2 regions of the Mesorhizobium sp. W050 genome follow, and region 2 is predicted to be linked to the other one. Evidence: riboswitches for the same ligand, from Rfam matches in the RefSeq annotation. Region 2 holds a riboswitch; the other holds the start of a gene.

Region 1 (8,848 bases), 3.1 Mb from region 2:
GCGCTGCTCGACGAATATCCGGCGGCCGCCGCAGTCGGCGAAGTCGGCGATTCGCAGCGTGGGCTGGAAGTGGTCGCCGCCTACACCGCCGGCGGCAAACGCGTCCACATGTGCTATTCCTTCGATTTCCTGGCGCCGGAAAAGATCAGCGCCGCCAAGGTGCGCCAGGTGCTGGAAGCCTTCGGCAAGGTCGCCAGCGACGGCTGGTCGTGCTGGGCCTTTTCCAACCACGACGTGATGCGTCCGGCCTCGCGCTGGGCCGCCGACGAGGCCGACCCGGCCGCCTATCTGAAGGTTATCTCGGCGCTGCTGATGTCGCTGCGCGGTTCGGTCTGCCTCTATCAGGGAGAGGAGCTTGGGCTGGGCGAAGCCGAGTTGCAGTTCGAGGATCTGCAGGACCCCTACGGCATTCGCTTCTGGCCCGAATTCAAGGGCCGCGACGGCTGCCGCACGCCGATGGTGTGGGATGCAACCGCCAGCAATGCCGGCTTTTCGACGGCCAAGCCCTGGCTGCCGGTGCCGGGCAAGCACTTGTCGCAAGCGGTCAATGTTCAGCAGGGCGACGCGGCCTCGCTGCTCGAGCACTACCGGCGCTTTCTCGGTTTCCGCCGCCAGCATCCGGCCCTGGCCAAAGGCGACATCGAGTTCATCGAAAGCGAGGGCGACACCGTCGCCTTCACCCGCCGTGAGGGCAATGAGCAGATCGTCTGCGTCTTCAATCTGGCCAGCAAGCCGGCCGAGGTCGATCTCGGTGGTCAGGCGCTGCTGCCATTGGCCGGGCACGGTTTTTCGGGACAATCCGGCACAGGTTCCATCCGCCTCGGCGGCTACGGCGCCTGGTTCGGGCGCATCGACTGAGTTTTTGACGAAACTGGATTTTTTGAGGAAATCCAGGTTCTCTAGGGAAATCACTGGGAGGAAATTATGGCCGATGTCACGCTGAGACAGGTGAAGAAATCATACGGCAATCTGCACATTCTCCACGGCATCGACCTCGACATAAAGTCGGGCGAGTTCATCGTCTTCGTCGGCCCGTCGGGTTGCGGCAAGTCGACCTTGCTGCGGTCCATCGCCGGGCTTGAGGAGATCACCTCCGGCGAGCTGAAGATCGCCGGCGAGGTGGTGAACGACGTGCCGCCTTCCAAGCGCGGCATTGCCATGGTGTTCCAGTCCTATGCGCTCTATCCGCACATGACCGTCTACGACAACATGGCCTTCTCGATGAAGATCGGCAAGGAAAGCAAGGCCGAGATCGACAAGCGGGTGCGGCAGGCCGCCGAAATCCTGCAGCTGACCAAATATCTCGACCGCCTGCCCAAGGCGATGTCGGGCGGCCAGCGCCAGCGTGTCGCCATCGGTCGCGCCATCGTGCGCAATCCGAAAGTGTTCCTGTTCGACGAGCCGCTGTCGAATCTCGACGCGGCGCTGCGCGTCGCGACCCGCATCGAGATCGCCAAGCTCAAGGAATCGATGCCTGCCACGACCATGATCTACGTCACCCACGATCAGGTCGAAGCGATGACGCTCGCCGACCGCATCGTCGTGCTGAAGGACGGCCATATCGAGCAGGTCGGCACGCCGATGGACCTCTACAAGAAGCCCGGCAATCTGTTCGTTGCCCAGTTCATCGGCTCGCCGGCCATGAACATCCTGCCGGCGACAATCGACAGGACGGGCAACCCGACAATCGTCAGCCATGTCGGCGGCCGCAAGGCAACGGTGCCGATCGCAACGCCGGCGTCAGCAAAGGGTGCGGCAGTCAGCTTCGGCGTGCGGCCGGAGGATCTGTCGGCCGCCACCGGCGCGGAATATCTTTTCGAGGGCGTGGTGGACTATGTCGAGCAACTCGGCGAGGTGCAGCTTGTCTATGTCGATATCGGCCGCGCCGACCTGCCGTTGGTGACCAAGCTGCCCGGCAATGTCGAGGTCAAGCGCGGGGCAAAGCTGCGACTGACCGCGGATGCCGGGGACCTGCACATCTTCGACGCCGATGGGCACTCCTTCTCGCTCAAGCCGGTGGAAGTGAAGGCGGCTTGAGATAGCTGCGTCGTACAGGCATGAAAAAAGAGCGGCGGGCCAGGCCCGCCGCTCTTTTTTTAAGCTTCGGCTGTTAGTTGTTGCCGAACCGATCCCTGTCGCTGCTCTGAGGAACGAACTTCTGTTGGTCGTTCGACGAGTTCAGCAGCTTGTAGACCGCCGAGTTGGTGCCGGTCGACGAAGTGCGGGTGGTGTCGACGGCAGCGGCCGGCTGGTTGGCGCCATTGGAGCCATAATTGTCGCTGCCGGCAAAGACAGCGCTCGAAACAGCCAGAACGGCTGCGGTGGCAAGAACGATCTTCTTCATTTTAGTCTCCTGAATTTTTCTGATGCCGCCAGCTGCAGCGGATAAGCCCGCCACGTGCTGGAAACCGGCTTTTAGCGGCCGAAAAGGTTACGGTCGGCACCGTGGGCAGGCGCCTGCTCGGCTGGAGCCGACTTCTCAACCGAAGCCGTATGGCCACTATCGGTCGACGTAATCGCAGGCTGGTTGGCGCCGTTCGAACCGTAGTTGTCGCTACCGGCGAAAGCGCTGCCGGAGATGGCCAAAACGGCGGCGGCAGCAAGGATGATCTTTTTCATTTCAAATACTCCTGAATTTTTTGGGATCCCGAGAGCGACGGGTTAGCCGCCCTTCTTTGGTCGGGATCAGCGATTGCCGTAGAGGTCGCGGTCGGCGCCCTGAACGACAGGCTGCTTGTCAGCGTGCGCCGGCTTCTGAATGGAAGCCGTATACGAGCTGTCGACCGAGACGGCTGGCTGGTTCGCACCATTGGAACCGTAATTGTCGCTACCGGCGAAGGCGCTGCCGGTGATCGCCAAAACGGCTGCGGCAGTGAGGATGATCTTTTTCATTTTTAGGACTCCAGTTTGTCTGTCCGTCTAGCGGCGTGTCTTGGGAGGAATTCGCGTCGTTCGGACAGCCCCGATGTGGGAAAGCCATAGGCTGGTTTCCAATCACGAAGTTGTTCCGTGTGGACCACGGTCCTGCACCTTGAAATTGTGCCAGGAAGTTCTTCTATGGTCATTTATCGTATTGTTTTCAGTTGCTTATGTCGAACCGAGTGGTTCGCTCCGGCGTCGGTTTCCGGGCCGTCGTTCACACCGTCCTGCACGCATTGTCAACAGAAACGAACCGTTCGGTTCGATTAGAGATTGCTAATAGTAACTTTTCGATACCGTTGAGCCCTTTTTGCCCCCGATCGGAACTGGATCCGCAGCGATTCGAAACGGCGATGATAGCGCCGCAAGACAGGATCTCAGCCCTTCGGTGGTCGGCGGGGCGTATGCCGCGCGTGTCGCGCCGCATGGATATGATGTCGCTTTCATGCCGACGTCGCGATCGCTGCCGTGATTAGATGATCGCATCTCAGGTGCCGCTTCGTGACGACGCAGCGGAGAATTGGGAAGCCGGTCAGAATCCGGCGCTGCCCCCGCAACGGTGGTGGAGTTGAAGTCGCAACGGGAGACCACTGGGCAAGAGCCTGGGAAGGTGTCGCGATGGTCCGCAAGGACAACTCCAGAGCCCGGAAACCAGCCCGAGATGCATAGACTCGACTGATCGCGGTGGGCGGTCAAGAGGTGGATAGTGCATGTCCGGCGCCGCGCCGGCCTGAGTCCGATCCTTCCTCCATCACCACCAAGTTCAGTCCTTAAACCACGAGGACAGAACTATGGATACGCGCAACGACATGCTGAGGCTCCTGAACGGCCGCAAGCAAGGCTTTTCGCTGGAACAGCCCTTCTACACCGACCCGGACTATTTCAAGCTCGACATGGAGCTCATCTGGTATCGCGACTGGCTGTTCATCGGCCATGATTGCGAACTGCCGAAGCCCGGCAGCTATATCACCGTGCAGATCGGCGATTATCCGGTGGTGCTGGTCCGCGACCAGAAGGGCAACATCAACGCCTTTCACAATTCCTGCCGCCATCGCGGCAGCCGTGTCTGCAACACTGAGAAGGGCATGGCGGCAAAGCTTGTCTGCCCCTATCACCAGTGGACCTACGAGCTTGACGGCCGGCTGCTGTTTGCCCGCCAGATGGCCGACGGTTTCGACAAGAGCCAGTTCGGCCTGAAGCCCGTCGCCTGCGAGAGCGTCGGCGGCTACATCTTCATCTGCCTGGCGAAAGAACCTGCCGACTTTGCGCCGATGCGCGCCATGATAGAGCCCTACCTCAAGCCGCACCGGCTGAATGAAGCCAAGGTCGCCTTCGAGAGCACCATCATCGAGAAGGGCAACTGGAAGCTGGTCTGGGAAAACAACCGCGAATGCTATCACTGCGCCGGCAATCATCCGGAGCTGTGCAAGACATTCCCCGAAGCGCCGACGGTGACCGGCGTGCAGGGCGCCGACAGCGATCCGGAGATGCTGGCGCACTGGGCGAAATGCGAGGCGGCGGGCCTGCCGAGCAAGTTCCGCATCGATCCGGCCGGGCAATACCGCGCCACCCGCGCGCCGCTGCTGCGCGATGCCGTCAGCTACACGATGTCCGGAAAGCGCGCGGTGACGAAGAACCTGTCCGACACTGTTGCCGCCGACCGCATCGGCACCTTGATGCATTACCACTATCCGGCGACCTGGAACCACATACTGATCGACCATGCGGTCACCTTCCGGGTGCTGCCGATCAGCGCCACCGAAACCGCGGTGACGACCAAGTGGCTGGTGCACAAGGATGCGGTCGAGGGGGTCGACTACAACCTTGAGGAGCTCACCCATGTCTGGACGGAGACCAACGACCAGGACCGCCGCATCGTCGAGGAAAACGCCTTTGGCATCCTGTCTCCGGCCTATGAGCCCGGCCCCTATTCGGAGCTGCACGAGGGCGGCGTGATCCAGTTCGTCGAATGGTACGCGGCCTTCATCGGCCCGCGCCTTGCCGAAGGCGGCCGGCCGGCGCTGCGCAGCGTCGCGTGAGCTGGAGCAGGCGAAGAGGGACCAGAGGATGAATGCGATGACGGATCTTGGGCTCTATCGCCATCTCGACCAGATGGCGCCGTGGAACGATAGGCTGCAGGTGCTGGAAGTGATCGGCGTCAGCGACGAGGCGCCCGACGTCAAGACCTTCACCTTCCGCTCCGACAACCAGACCTGGTTCCGCTACAAGCCGGGCCAGTTCCTGACGCTGGAACTGCCGACACCGGACGGGCCGCTGATGCGCACCTACACGCTGTCGTCGTCGCCATCGCGGCCGTTTTCGATCGCGGTGACGATCAAGGCGCAGGCCGGCAGCATCGGCACGCGCTGGATGTTCGACCATCTGGCACCCGGCTCGCACGTCAAGGCCTATGGACCGGCGGGCGACTTCTCGTTGCACAGCCACCCGGCGGCCAAATACCTGTTCATTTCGGCCGGCTCCGGCGTGACGCCGATGATGTCGATGCTGCGCTGGCTGAACGACTGCGCGCCATGGACCGATGTCGGTTTCGTCAACTGCGCGCGGCGTGCCGAAGAGATCATCTTCCGCAAGGAACTCGAACTGCTCGGCGGCCATATGCCCGGCCTGTCGCTCGGCTTCATGATCGAGGAACGTTCCAGCCGCGAGGGCTGGTACGGTCATATGGGGCGCATCGACGCGATCCGGCTGCCCCTGCTGGCTCCGGATTTCCGCGAGCGCGAAATCTTCTGCTGCGGCCCCGATCCGTTCATGCGCGCCGTGCGCGGCATGCTGGATGCCGCCGGCTTCGACATGACGAAATACCATCAGGAGAGCTTTGCCGCGCCTGTGGTGGAGGAAATTCCGGCGCCGTTTGCCTCCCCGGTCGAGGACGGCATCGCTGCACCTGTCGAAGCCGTGACGCCGATCCGCTTCTCGCTTTCGGAGGTCGATGCCGGCTGCGTCGCCGGCCAGACCGTGCTGCAGACCGCGCGCAGCTCGGGCGTGCGGATTCCCGCCGCCTGCGAGTTCGGCCTGTGCGGCACCTGCAAGGTGAAGAAGGTCTCCGGCGAAGTCGAGATGAGCCACAATGGCGGCATCCTCGACCACGAGATCGATGACGGCTTCATCCTTGCCTGCTGCTCGAAACCGTTGTCGGCGCTCGAAATCGAGGCTTGAGCCGGTCGACTTCGCCGCAACGGTCGCCGACGCAGGCGTTGTGTTCGCGGGTCTTTGTCTTGCCAAGCATAGGCCGAGTGATTTAGACGCACTTAGGAAGGGCTGGGCAGACCGTGAAACCGGCGCATCCCTTCATGGGCGCATGGAACGGGGGACAGAGCGATGCAACAGCGGGTCTACGCGGTCGCAAGCAAGGACATCGTTTTCGAATCATTCGATGGCGAAGCCGTCGTTCTCGATCTTTCGAACGGTAAGTATTTTGGCTTTTCCGATTCCGGCAGCCGGGTCTGGCAGGCTTTGTCGTCCGGCGTCGCCACTGAAGCGCTGGTCGGAGCTGCCGCGGGCGCCGCAAAAATAAGCCTAGCCGACCTCGAAAGCTTCGTTGCCCGACTGCTCGATTTCGGGTTGCTTGCGCCAGCCGAAACACCGGCACAACCGCTTTCGGGCGAGCTGTCGGCTGCGCTTGCTGCCAGCAATGAGCCGCTCAAGGTCGATGTCCATGACGACCTTGCCGATCTCATCATTGTCGACCCGATCCATGAGGTCGAGGAACCTCTCGGCTGGCCGGCGGTGAAACAGGCATAATCGTTTCCCTAAAGCGCGTCGCGTTTGAACGGACTCAGGCGACGCGCTTAGATCTTTGATTTTATGCATGTCGTCGTCTCAAAACCGGGGCCACCCCGAGCGACATGCATCAGGCGACCCGGCGCAATTCTGGACGCTGAACAACCAACACATGCCTTTGATCACGCTGCAAACCCTGCCGGATTATGCCCGCCATGTGCTGGCGGCCGCGGAAAGCGCCGCCGCATTCTATCCCGTTACCGCCAGCGTGCGGTTGCCGGGGCTGGACCTGAGTGTCCATCTCGACCATGGCACGCTGGCAGATACCATCGGCCATGCCTTCATACCGGCTCCGGGCAATCCGTCTGCATCTGACGGCTGCCGCATTTTCGTCGCCCACCGGGGCATCGATGGCGTCCCCGCCCCGGCCACCTGGGGCCGAGGCGATTACAACCATCATGCCTTTGCCAACCGGCTGGAAGAGGCCGGATTGCGCGGCAGCTACTATCATGACCTCGATTTCTGGCAGTTCCATGATCCGCAACGCCATGTCGGGGCGCAGCTGATGATGGCGGCCGAGGCCTTTCCGCCATGGGAACAGGCGGCGCCGCTGCGCGCCTTCCTGCATTGGGAATATGCGGCGCGCGGCATGCGGCTTACCCATGCCGGCACGCTGGGCATCGATGGCAAGGGCGTGTTGCTGGCGGGCTCCGGGGGAGCCGGAAAATCGGGAACGGTCGTCGCCGGCCTGCTCAATGGGCTCGATAGCGTCGGCGACGACTATGTGCTGATCGACCGGACCGGGGGGGTGACGGCCTATCCGCTGTTTGCCACGCTCAAGCAGGATCCGGAGGGCTTCAAGCGGCTGAAGCTGGAGGAGCGGCTAAAGTCGTACCAACCGCTGAACTGGCAAGGCAAGCATGCCTTTCACATCGACGAGATCGCGCCTCGACCAACTCCTGCAAGTCTGGACATTATTGCTTTAATAGTGCCCCATATCAGGGGAGGTGCGAGAAGCTCGGTCATGCCCATATCGCGCAAGGATGCCATGATCGCCTTGGCGCCGTCAGGAATCGTGCAGATGCCGGGCGAGCGGGAAGCGGGCTTTCGCTTTTTCGGCGAGCTTACCCGCGATCTGCCATGCTACCGGCTGTTGCTGGGGACCGAGCCGCGCGAGATCGCCAGCACGATTGCGGATTTCGTCCTTCGGGGCGCTGCATGAAGTTGAGCGTCATCGTGCCGGTCTACAATCGGGAGATCTATGTCGTTTCGACGTTGCGGTCCCTGCTCAGGCAACGCGACGATGCCGATCTCGATATCATCGTTGTCGACGACGGCTCGACGGACAGCTCCGTTGAAGCCGTCCGCGCCATCATGCGGGAAGCGTCGTGCATCCGCCTGTTCCAGCAGGCCAACCAGGGCGTGGCCAACGCGCGCAACACAGGGCTGAAGCAGTTGCTGCCGCAAACCGAACTGGTGTCGTTCCTGGATTCGGACGACGTCTCGCCGGCTGGACGATTCAAGGCTGACCTACCCCTGTTCGCGGCCGACCCTGCGCTCGAGCTGACCTACTCGCTGATGACGCGCGTCGATCTCATGGACGACGAAGCCCTGCAGCCGGCACCGGGCGGCGCAGGTCCCACCGTGCGCGGCGTCAGCCTTAGCGCCGGGGTATTCCGCAGGGCACTCATCGACCGTGCTGGTGCTTTCGACGAGGAGTTCCGGCAGGGGGAAGACGCCGACTATCTTCTGCGCATTTTCGAAACCAGCCCGAAGCACATTTTTCCCGACACCGTCGCGGTATACTACCGGCGCCACCCCGGCAATTTGACCAAGCAAAGGGATGTGGCGGTGCGCGAATACCTACGTGTAATTCAGAAATCCTTGCGGCGGCGCAAGGCCGATCCGTCGCGGCGCCCGGTCGAGGGGCTTTTCGAGATCAAGCGCCCGGCAGAGTGGTGAAACAATGAACAGATCACAGCCTGGGATGCGTGCGTGAAGCTGAGCGTGATCATGCCGGTCTACAACCGCGAACGCCATGTCGGCTCGGCGCTGCGCTCGCTGCTGAGGCAGCGCGATGCCGCCGATCTCGACATCATCGTTATCGATGACGGTTCGACCGACAGTTCGGTGGCGGTCGTGCGCTCGCTGATCGCGGAGGCGCCGTGCATTCGCCTTTTCCAGCAGC
Region 2 (8,848 bases):
ATCACCTCGATCGTCGTCGAATAGGTGTCCCAGCCATAGTCGGCGAGCAGGAACTGGTTGGGCACGAAGCCGCCTTCCTTCTTGACCGCAAAAGGCTCCGAGGTGACGTAACCCTGCTGGATCGACTTCTTGTTGGCCAGGAATGGAGCGGTGTTGTAGGTGTAGGGCACGCGCTTGGCGGCATCGAAACCGAGTTCGATGACCATCCACTGGAAGAAGGTCTGGACGCCCTCGTCCCCGAGAATGTACTGGTCGGCGTTTTTCAAATCCTCCCACTTGTCCAGCCCCTGCCCCGGGTGGGACATGATGACTTGAGGGTCCTTCTGGAAATCGGCGGCGACGACGCGCATCGGGATGCCCTGCTGGACGGCGTCGAAGGTCGACAGCAGATTGCCGCCCATGTAGAAATCGAGCTTGCCGGCCAGCAGCAGCGGCCGCCCGCTGACCTGCGGACCTCCCTGCGAAATCGTCACGTCGAGGCCACATGCAGCGTAGGTGCCGTCGGCGACGGCCTGGTAGTAGCCGCCATGCTCGGGCTCGGCCAGCCAGTTGGTGCCGAAGGTGACCTTCTCGTTTGCTGCCGCGCCGAACGTGCCGGCTCCAAGCAGCGCGACCGCAAGCGCTGAAATCTTCTGTTTTCCGTACATCGACACCACCCTTTGTTGGCTCCGGAGCGTCACGCGCCGGGCTCGACACCATTGATCCAAGAAGCAAGACACATGCCACCGCCCGGGCCGCCTGCTTGCGCGGCAGTCACTGCCAACACCGGACGGGTCATGCTGTGCGGGAGTGCATCGTGCCTATTTTTTGGACGCCTGTCCACAATCGCCCTTGTGCCATGCACCACATCTTGAACGTACTATCGGTCACGTCTTAGGCTGCTCTCGCAGACAGGAGATTGCCATGTTCAGATACCTCGCGCCGAAGTCGATTAAGCCGCCTTTCGCCCGCTACAGCCACGGCGTCGAGGTGCCGCCAGGCAAGCGGCTGGTTCTGTGCTCCGGCCAGGTCGCCATCACGGCGGACGACGAGATCCCCGAGGATGCCGGCGCGCAGGCCGAGCTCTGCTTTCAAAACATAGCGGCGATTCTGGCTGAAGCCGGGCTGGGGCTAGGCGACATCGCGCGCATAAACGCCTACGTCACCGACCGCGCCTTTCTGCGGCCCTATATCGACGTCCGCGACCGCTTGTTTGCCAGCCCCGCGCCCGCCTCGACGCTGATGATCGTGTCAGGCTTTGCGCGGCCGGAATTCAAGGTCGAGGTCGAGGCGATTGCTGCCGGGTGATCGACAGGCGACGTTTGGCGCGCTAGGTCTCCCTCACAGTCAAGAGGCATGACATGACCGTTGCAAACAGACGCGTGTGGTGGGGCGACTACCGGACCACCGAATACGCCGCGATCGATCCGGAGGCGACGATTGCCGTGCTGCCGGTGGCGGCGATCGAGCAGCACGGCCCGCATCTGCCTGTATCAACCGACACCTCGATCATGAACGGCATGCTGGAGACGGTCATCGCCCGCCTGCCCGGCGATCTCGACATCCGCATCCTGCCGGTCCAAACGGTCGGCAAGTCGAACGAGCATCTGCAGGCGCCGGGCACGCTCACCCTGCCGGCGGCCACCCTGGTCGATGCCTGGACCGAGCTTGGCCTGTCCGTTGCCCGCGCAGGCGTAAGGAAACTGATCGTCGTCAACTCGCATGGCGGCAATGAAGAGATCATGGGCATCGTCACGCGCGAGCTGCGCGTGCGTGAGAGGATGCTGGCGGTGAAGACCAGCTGGCAGCGCTTCGGCCGCCCCGCCGGCATGTACACCGAGCTGGAAGACCGCCATGGCATCCATGGCGGCGACGTCGAGACCTCGTTGATGCTGCATTTTCGCCCGGAGTTAGTCGACATGGCCAAGGCCGACAATTTCGCCTCCAAGGTCGCCCGCGCCGAAACCGAATTTGCGCTGCTGCGCCACACCGGAACGCACGCTTTCGCCTGGATCGCTGGGGATCTCAACCCCAACGGCGTGGTCGGCGATGCCAGCATTGCCACGGCCGAGAAAGGCCGACTGACGGCGGAGCATCAGGCCGACGGCTTCATCACCCTGTTGAAGGATGTGCGCAAGGCGAAGCTTGCCGACTGGCTGGCATAGCGGGCCGCCTTAGCCGTCGATCTTCAACACGAAAGGCGTACCCTCAAAAGCATCGGCGCCCCGCCCGATCGCCTCGATCGCTTCGATCATGCGGCCTTGTCGTGAGAGCAGAGCATCCGCGACGGCGATCAACCGTGGATTGGGTGTCGCCGAGGGCGAAAGCTTCCGCAATGTCTGCGCAAGTTCGACTTCGTCGCGCTTCGGGGCGAGCGCCGCCGCAATGATATAGGCCGAGGCGGTCGAGCGGCTGATGCCGGCATAGCAATGGACGACCATGGGTTTGACGCGGTCCCATTTCCGGGCGAAATCGAGCAGATTGCGCACATGGTCTTCGCCTGGCATGGTCATGCCGTCCTGCGCCACCGCGATGTCGTGCATGACCAGATGCAGGTGGTTTTCCCTCGCAATTGAGGCCGGCCGCGTCACCTCGGTGCCGGCAGCGAGCAGCGACAGCACGCGCTCGGCGCCGCTTTTGGCCACCGTCTCCTCAAGCTTTGCCAGCGAACAGATATGGATCATGGCGCGATCTCCTTCGACCCATCGTCGCGCCGTGCGCCCCAGTCGGCAAGCGCCGATTCAAGCCGCTGCCATTCCTCCTGACTTCCAGGCAGCCCCGCGCGGAGCACCTGGGGACGCTCGGAAAAATGCCTGAGCAATATGCCGCGCTCACCGAGCGTCGAAAACAGCCCCGGTGCATCGGCAAGCCGGAGATAGCGAAACAGCGTCGTGCCGCCGGCGACAGCAACGCCAAAGCGCGAAAGCAGCGCATCGAGCCGCGCCGCATCCTGCGCCAGCCGCCGCCGCATGTCGGCCTGCCAGCCGCTGTCGGCAAGCGCGCAGATGCCGTATTCGAGCGCTGGGCCGGCGACCGCCCAAGGGCCGAATTGCGTTTCAAGCCTTTCGACCGTCGCTGCATCGGAAAGTGCGAAGCCGAGCCGCAGGCCGGCGAGACCGAAGAACTTGCCAAACGAGCGCAGCACGACGATGCCGCCCCGCCCGACATCGCCGGCCAGGCTTTCCGCGTGCGGGCCGACATCCATGAAGGCTTCGTCGACGACCAGCAGACCGCCTATGGCGCGCAATGTCTCGGCAAGCCGAAGCAGCCTTTCCCGCGACACGACTCGCCCGTCGGGATTGTTGGGATTGACGACGATGGCAATTTCGGCTCCGGCAAGCGCCTCGAAATCGTCGACCTCCGCCACCGCATGGCCGGCAATCGCGGCGGCCCTGGCATGCTCGGCATAGGTCGGCCCGAGCACCAGCGCCTTGCCGGGGCTGACCAGCGAGGCGACGCGCGGCAGCAGGATCTGCGTGCCCGGGGCGACCGTCACATTCTCGGCCGAAGGCGCGCCATAGGCGCCGGCCGCGACCCTGGCCAGTTCACGCAGGCGCGCGGCCTCCGGCAATCGTGACAGGGCGGTGGCGGGCAGCTCGAAAAGCGGGTAGGAGTGCGGATTGATACCTGTCGAGAGATCGACGAAAGGTTGTGGCGCGTGAGGGAAGAGCGCCCTCGCCCGGCCAAGGGATCCACCGTGATCCACCACAGTAATCGCTCCATCAGAAAGCTTCATGTCGATCCTGATCGCTTTCCTGTCGCTGGCCATCGAACGCATCCTGGGTTACCCGGACTGGCTGTTCCGTGCCGTCGGCCATCCCGTCACCTGGTTCGGCAGGCTGATAGCCTTTCTCGACCTCAGGCTCAACCGCGACACTGATTCCGACGCGCTGCGTCGCCGCCGCAGCGTGCAGGCGCTGCTGGTGATCGTGCTGGTGCCGGCGGCAATCGCCTTCATCGTGCAAATCCTGCTCTGGCAGCTCTTTCCTGCCGGCATGATCATCACGGCAATCCTGGCCTCGTCGCTGCTGTCGCAAAAGAGCCTTACCGAACATGTCGAGGCGGTGGCCGATTCGCTGGATACCGGCGGGCTGGCGCTCGGCCGCATTGCGGTTGCGCGCATCGTCGGCCGCGATCCAGAGAAGCTCGACCATGCCGGCGTCAGCCGCGCCGCCATCGAAAGCCTGGCCGAGAATTTCTCCGACGGCATCGTTGCGCCCGCCTTCTGGACAGGTGTCTGCGGTCTGGCCGGCGGCGTCGCCTACAAGGCCGCCAACACCGCCGATTCGATGATCGGCCACCGCACCCCGCACCACGAGGCCTTCGGCGGCGCGGCGGCACTCTTCGACGACTGGATCAACCTGCCGGCGTCCCGGCTGACCGCGTTGCTGATCGTTGCCGCCGCCTTTCTCGTTGACGGCGCCGATCCCCGCAACGCCTGGCAAGCAGTGCGGCGCGACGCCAAAAAGCACCGCTCACCCAATGCCGGCTGGCCGGAAGCAGCAATGGCCGGCGCACTCGGCCTGGCGCTCGCCGGCCCGCGCAGCTATGGCGGCGTTGTCGTCAACGATGCCTTCATGGGCGAAGGCGGCCGCCGCGAGGCGGAAAGTCTGGACATCAGGCGGGCGCTGAAACTTTATCAGGTCGCCGACTATCTGCTGATTGGGCTGTTCGGGTTGCTGTCGGCGGTGCTTATCGCGGTAACGTTCTGAGAGCTTACCGTCGCCCTTCCTTTACCCTCCCTTGTGGGGAGGGTCGGCGCGAAGCGCCGGGGTGGGGGACTGCGACCTACGAGGACCCCCACCCCGATCCGCTTCGCGGATCGACCCTCCCCACAAGGGGGAGGGTAAAAGGTGAGGATAGCCCCTCAGAACTCGATCCCCTGCTGCGCCTTCACGCCGGCCGAAAAATGATGCTTGGTCACGCCCATCTCCGTCACCAGATCCGCCGCCTCGACCAGCGCCGGCTTGGCGTTGCGGCCGGTGACGACGACATGCAGCCCTTCGCGCCGCGCTTTCAGCGCCGCCACCACTCTGTCGAGATCGAGATAGTCGTAACGCAGCGCGATGTTCAGTTCGTCCAGCACGACGAGGCTGATCGAGGGATCGGCGATCAACTCCAGCGCCTTGGCCCAGGCGGCTTCGGCCGCCTTAATGTCGCGCTTCAGATCCTGCGTCTCCCAGGTGAAACCCTCGCCCATCGTGTGCCAGACGACGCGGTCGCCGAACGCCGCGAAGGCATCCTTCTCGCCGGTGTGCCATTTGCCCTTGATGAACTGGACGATTCCGACGCGCTTGCCATAGCCGAGCATGCGCAGCGCCAGCCCGAAGGCAGCCGTGGTCTTGCCCTTGCCGGGTCCGGTGTTGACGATCAGCAGCCCCTTCTCGACCGTCTTTTCCGCGACCTCGGCGTCCTGCACCGCCTTGCGCTTGGCCATCTTGGCGCGATGGCGCTCTTCGTCTTTTGTGTCGATATCGGTCATCTCATTTCACCTTGAGCGGCAGCCCCGCCACCATCAGAAGCACCATATCAGCTACGACCGCGATCTGCTGGTTGAGCCGGCCGGCGGCATCGCGGAACCGGCGTGCCAGCGCATTGTCGGGCACGATGCCTTGTCCGACTTCGTTGGAGACCACGAACCACGGTCCGCGCGGCCGCGAAAGCACATCGGCCAGCCGCCGGCACTCCCCCTCCAGATCATGATCGGCCAGCATATGATTGGTCAGCCACAGCGTCAGGCAGTCGACAAGCACCGGCTGGTTGTCCGGCAATGCCTCGAGCGCACCGGCAAGATCAAGCGGGGCGTCGATGGTCGCCCACCCCTCGCCACGGCGCGAGCGGTGCTGCGCGATGCGCTCGCGCATTTCGCCGTCATAGGCTAGCGCGGTGGCGATATAAGCCCATGGCGGCGGCAACGCCGTCGCCAAAGTTTCGGCATGCGCGCTCTTGCCGGAGCGCGCACCGCCGATGATGAAGGTCAAACTGCGATCAGGCAAAGCTGTCGCGCAGGCTGGTCGCGGTGCCGGCGAAGCGCGCGCGCACTATGCCGACAACTGCGCCGAGCACCAGCCAGAACACCAGATTGGTCAGCGTCACCGCCACCACGAACTGATGATGCAGGCCCTCCGGGATCGGCGTTACGAAACTGTCAGGCTGCGGCGCGCCGACAATATGCGGGGCGACGATCAGGACGACGGCGAGCACGGTCAGGGGCGCCGACGTGCGGAAGGTGATAAGGGCAAGACCGATCGCCGTTGTCATCACCGTTGCCCACCACCAGATCTGGCGCTGCATGAGATCGGCCGCCGGCATTGCCGGCAGTTCCGGCGGCAGGCCGAGGCCCGGCGCCAGCGTGAACACGGCAAAGCCGGCCAAGCCCCAGAACACGCCCTGGCGCCAGCTGCCGATGCCGCCGGCGAACTCGGAAACCGCCACCAGGACCAGCGCGAAGCCGATGCCGGTGACGATATTGGCGACGACACTGAAGGCGAAACGCTCGAAGCCGTCGGCCGGCGCCCAGCCTTCGTCCTCCGCCGGCGCGGCTGCTTCAGCCGGGGCTGCGCTGCTCACCGCATTTTCCGCCGGCGCGGCGGTGCTCATGGCATCGGTGTCCGCAGCGTTGGCGGCGGGCGCCGCGGCATGCTGATGCTCATGGCCGCCACCAGCCTTTTCGTAGACCTCCGCCTTGAGGATCAGCGGCACGGTGGCGTAGGCCTGCATGCAGGCGAGAGCGACACCCGCCACGAGCCCTGCGATCGCCGCGATGAACACGACGTTGCGAAACAGGTTCATGATGTCAGATCCTCGTCAGTGGCAGGGAAACGCCATCGAATGGCGATAGTCGTGCGCCGCATTGTGGACCGCATCGATATGCGAGAAACCGACAACGCCGACGACGAAAATGCCCAGAAACGCGCTAAGCACGAGCTGCATGAAGCGCGACTGCGAGGAGACGGATGCGCCGAGGGAGACGGAAGCGGTATTCATATCTTGTCCTTTCGCCCTCCACCCGAGGGCATCGAAGTCAGTTCCCTGTCGCCGGCAGGTCTCCTGGCTCGCGGATCAGCGCCCTTCCCCACCTTCCCGAGGAAAAAATCCTCAGTGGCTTGGAGAGGACTACCGCACACAGTTGCGGGGGCAGCCACGGCATTGGGCAACAAGTCAGCCCTCACCGCATTCCCTCTTGGTCCCTAACGGAACCGACGACATGCATGACTATAGGCTGAAACGGCCGCATCCGGCAAACCAAATTCCGCCGGCCAACAGCGCGAATGCGCCATGCGGCGTTACGGGTTCAACGCGGTGATCCGCTCGGCAACCAGCCGCTGCAGCCGCCACAGATGGCGATCGTGAATGCCGCGCTCTTCAAGGTTTTTCACCGTGTTGTAGAGATAGTCGGCGCCCGACCCCCAGTGCCCGCAGGACGTTGCCAGCCTTTCGACGACCTTGCCCTCGTCGAGCGGCCCTGAATAGGTCAGGCCGTTGCGGTTGATGACGAAGGCCAATGCCCTGAGCGGTCCGGCCTCGCTTGCAAGCTTCAGCATGCGCGGCCGGTAGCTTGTCGGCTTCAGCGTGACTTCGCGCCGGAAAAGCCGGCCCAACTGCCCGCGCCGGTTACTTTCGGTCAGCCGGAAGGCGACGCCCTTGCATTGTCCGCCACGGTCCAGCGCCATCATCAGGCCGGGGCTGTCCTTGGTGCCGCGCCAGCGCGTCATGTTCATGCAAAAGGACCGATGCCAGCCGCGCGCCAGCGCAACGCGGTCCTCGACATAATCTATTTCCGGTTTCCAGATCAGCGATCCATAGCCGAACAGCCATAGCGGTTCGCTATCCGGGAGTTCGACCTGCAATTCATCCAGCAGCGCGTCATAGTCGGCGTCATCGAGATGCATCGCGTCCGGATCCGGCCCGGGGTCCCTGATCTCGCGCCAGCAGCGCGCGACCAGCTCCGGCGTAAGCGACATCTGTCGTGCGGCCAATTTCCGAATCCCCCCAATTTCCGAATGTCCCATGTCCACGACATGATTATGCGCCGCGCCTGCAACCGGCAATGCGGCACTCTGATTGACAAACTATCTGCCGGGGTGTCGGCTGACGCTTCATAGGAAGCCAGCCATGCATCCCAACCCGAGCGAGCGCGACCCCTATAACGGCCTGAGCCGGGCCGAACCGACGCTACCGTCATCGGCCTATTGGGATAGCGAGGCTTACCAGCGCGATCTCGACGCCATCTGGTACAAAAGCTGGCTGCTCGTCTGCCGCGAGGCCGATCTTGCCCAGCCTTTGGCATTCAGGACATTCCGCGTTGGCACACAGGAAATCGTCGTGCTCCGCGACGACACCGGCGAGTTGCGCGCCTTCCACAACACCTGCCGGCATCGCGGCTCGCAGCTTTGCCAGGAAAGCGAGGGCCGGCTGAAAGCGCGGCTCATCACTTGCCCCTACCATGCCTGGTCCTACTCGCTGCGCGGCGATCTCGTGCGCGTTCCCTCGAAATCGCTGCCAGATGGTTTCGACAAGGCAGATCATCCGCTCTACCGGGTGGCGCTGTCGGTATGGCGCGGCTTTGTCTTTGTGAACCTTCAGCAGGCTGCGGCCGGCTCCGCCGGGACCTCCTTCGATCCCGCATCCGGCGACCTCGCCAACTGGCCGCTGGAAACTCTGGTATCAGGCCATGTCCTGCGCAAGGTGATGAACTGCAACTGGAAGATCTTCTGGGAGAACTTCAACGAGTGCCTGCATTGCCCAGGCGTCCACAAGGACCTGTCTCGGCTGGTGCCGATATACGGCCGCGGCCTGATGAGCCGGCACGACGACCCCGACTGGGTCCGCCATGCCGACAATGACGCACCGGAGTTTTCGGGTGGCC

The links. Region 2 has a riboswitch for cobalamin ahead of ACYG9Y_RS07855 (CbtB domain-containing protein). Riboswitches for the same ligand answer to the same signal wherever they lie in the genome.
Region 1: linked by a shared signal. The riboswitch ahead of ACYG9Y_RS22955 (aromatic ring-hydroxylating oxygenase subunit alpha) and the one ahead of ACYG9Y_RS07855 (CbtB domain-containing protein) in region 2 are both predicted to bind cobalamin.

What each region holds. Positions count from the first base shown of each region.
Region 1 covers NZ_JBTTIH010000001.1:4,770,842-4,779,689, reverse strand. Annotated here, with positions in the region: gene bglA (beta-galactosidase BglA) at 1-858, shown strand, start outside; gene ACYG9Y_RS22975 (ABC transporter ATP-binding protein) at 925-2,037, shown strand; gene ACYG9Y_RS22970 (DUF680 domain-containing protein) at 2,111-2,344, opposite strand; gene ACYG9Y_RS22965 (DUF680 domain-containing protein) at 2,416-2,619, opposite strand; gene ACYG9Y_RS22960 (DUF680 domain-containing protein) at 2,686-2,892, opposite strand; cobalamin riboswitch at 3,392-3,593, shown strand; gene ACYG9Y_RS22955 (aromatic ring-hydroxylating oxygenase subunit alpha) at 3,711-4,958, shown strand; gene ACYG9Y_RS22950 (FAD-binding oxidoreductase) at 4,996-6,096, shown strand; gene ACYG9Y_RS22945 (PqqD family protein) at 6,259-6,681, shown strand; gene ACYG9Y_RS22940 (hypothetical protein) at 6,833-7,882, shown strand; gene ACYG9Y_RS22935 (glycosyltransferase family 2 protein) at 7,879-8,622, shown strand; gene ACYG9Y_RS22930 (glycosyltransferase family 2 protein) at 8,656-8,848, shown strand, end outside.
Region 2 covers NZ_JBTTIH010000001.1:1,641,680-1,650,527, reverse strand. Annotated here, with positions in the region: gene ACYG9Y_RS07900 (ABC transporter substrate-binding protein) at 1-647, opposite strand, end outside; gene ACYG9Y_RS07895 (RidA family protein) at 904-1,287, shown strand; gene ACYG9Y_RS07890 (creatininase family protein) at 1,341-2,144, shown strand; gene ACYG9Y_RS07885 (tyrosine phosphatase family protein) at 2,154-2,663, opposite strand; gene cobD (threonine-phosphate decarboxylase CobD) at 2,660-3,715, opposite strand; gene cbiB (adenosylcobinamide-phosphate synthase CbiB) at 3,714-4,691, shown strand; gene cobO (cob(I)yrinic acid a,c-diamide adenosyltransferase) at 4,847-5,461, opposite strand; gene cobU (bifunctional adenosylcobinamide kinase/adenosylcobinamide-phosphate guanylyltransferase) at 5,463-5,975, opposite strand; gene ACYG9Y_RS07860 (CbtA family protein) at 5,968-6,771, opposite strand; gene ACYG9Y_RS07855 (CbtB domain-containing protein) at 6,787-6,966, opposite strand; cobalamin riboswitch at 7,003-7,198, opposite strand; gene ACYG9Y_RS07850 (gamma-glutamylcyclotransferase) at 7,266-7,958, opposite strand; gene ACYG9Y_RS07845 (aromatic ring-hydroxylating oxygenase subunit alpha) at 8,095-8,848, shown strand, end outside.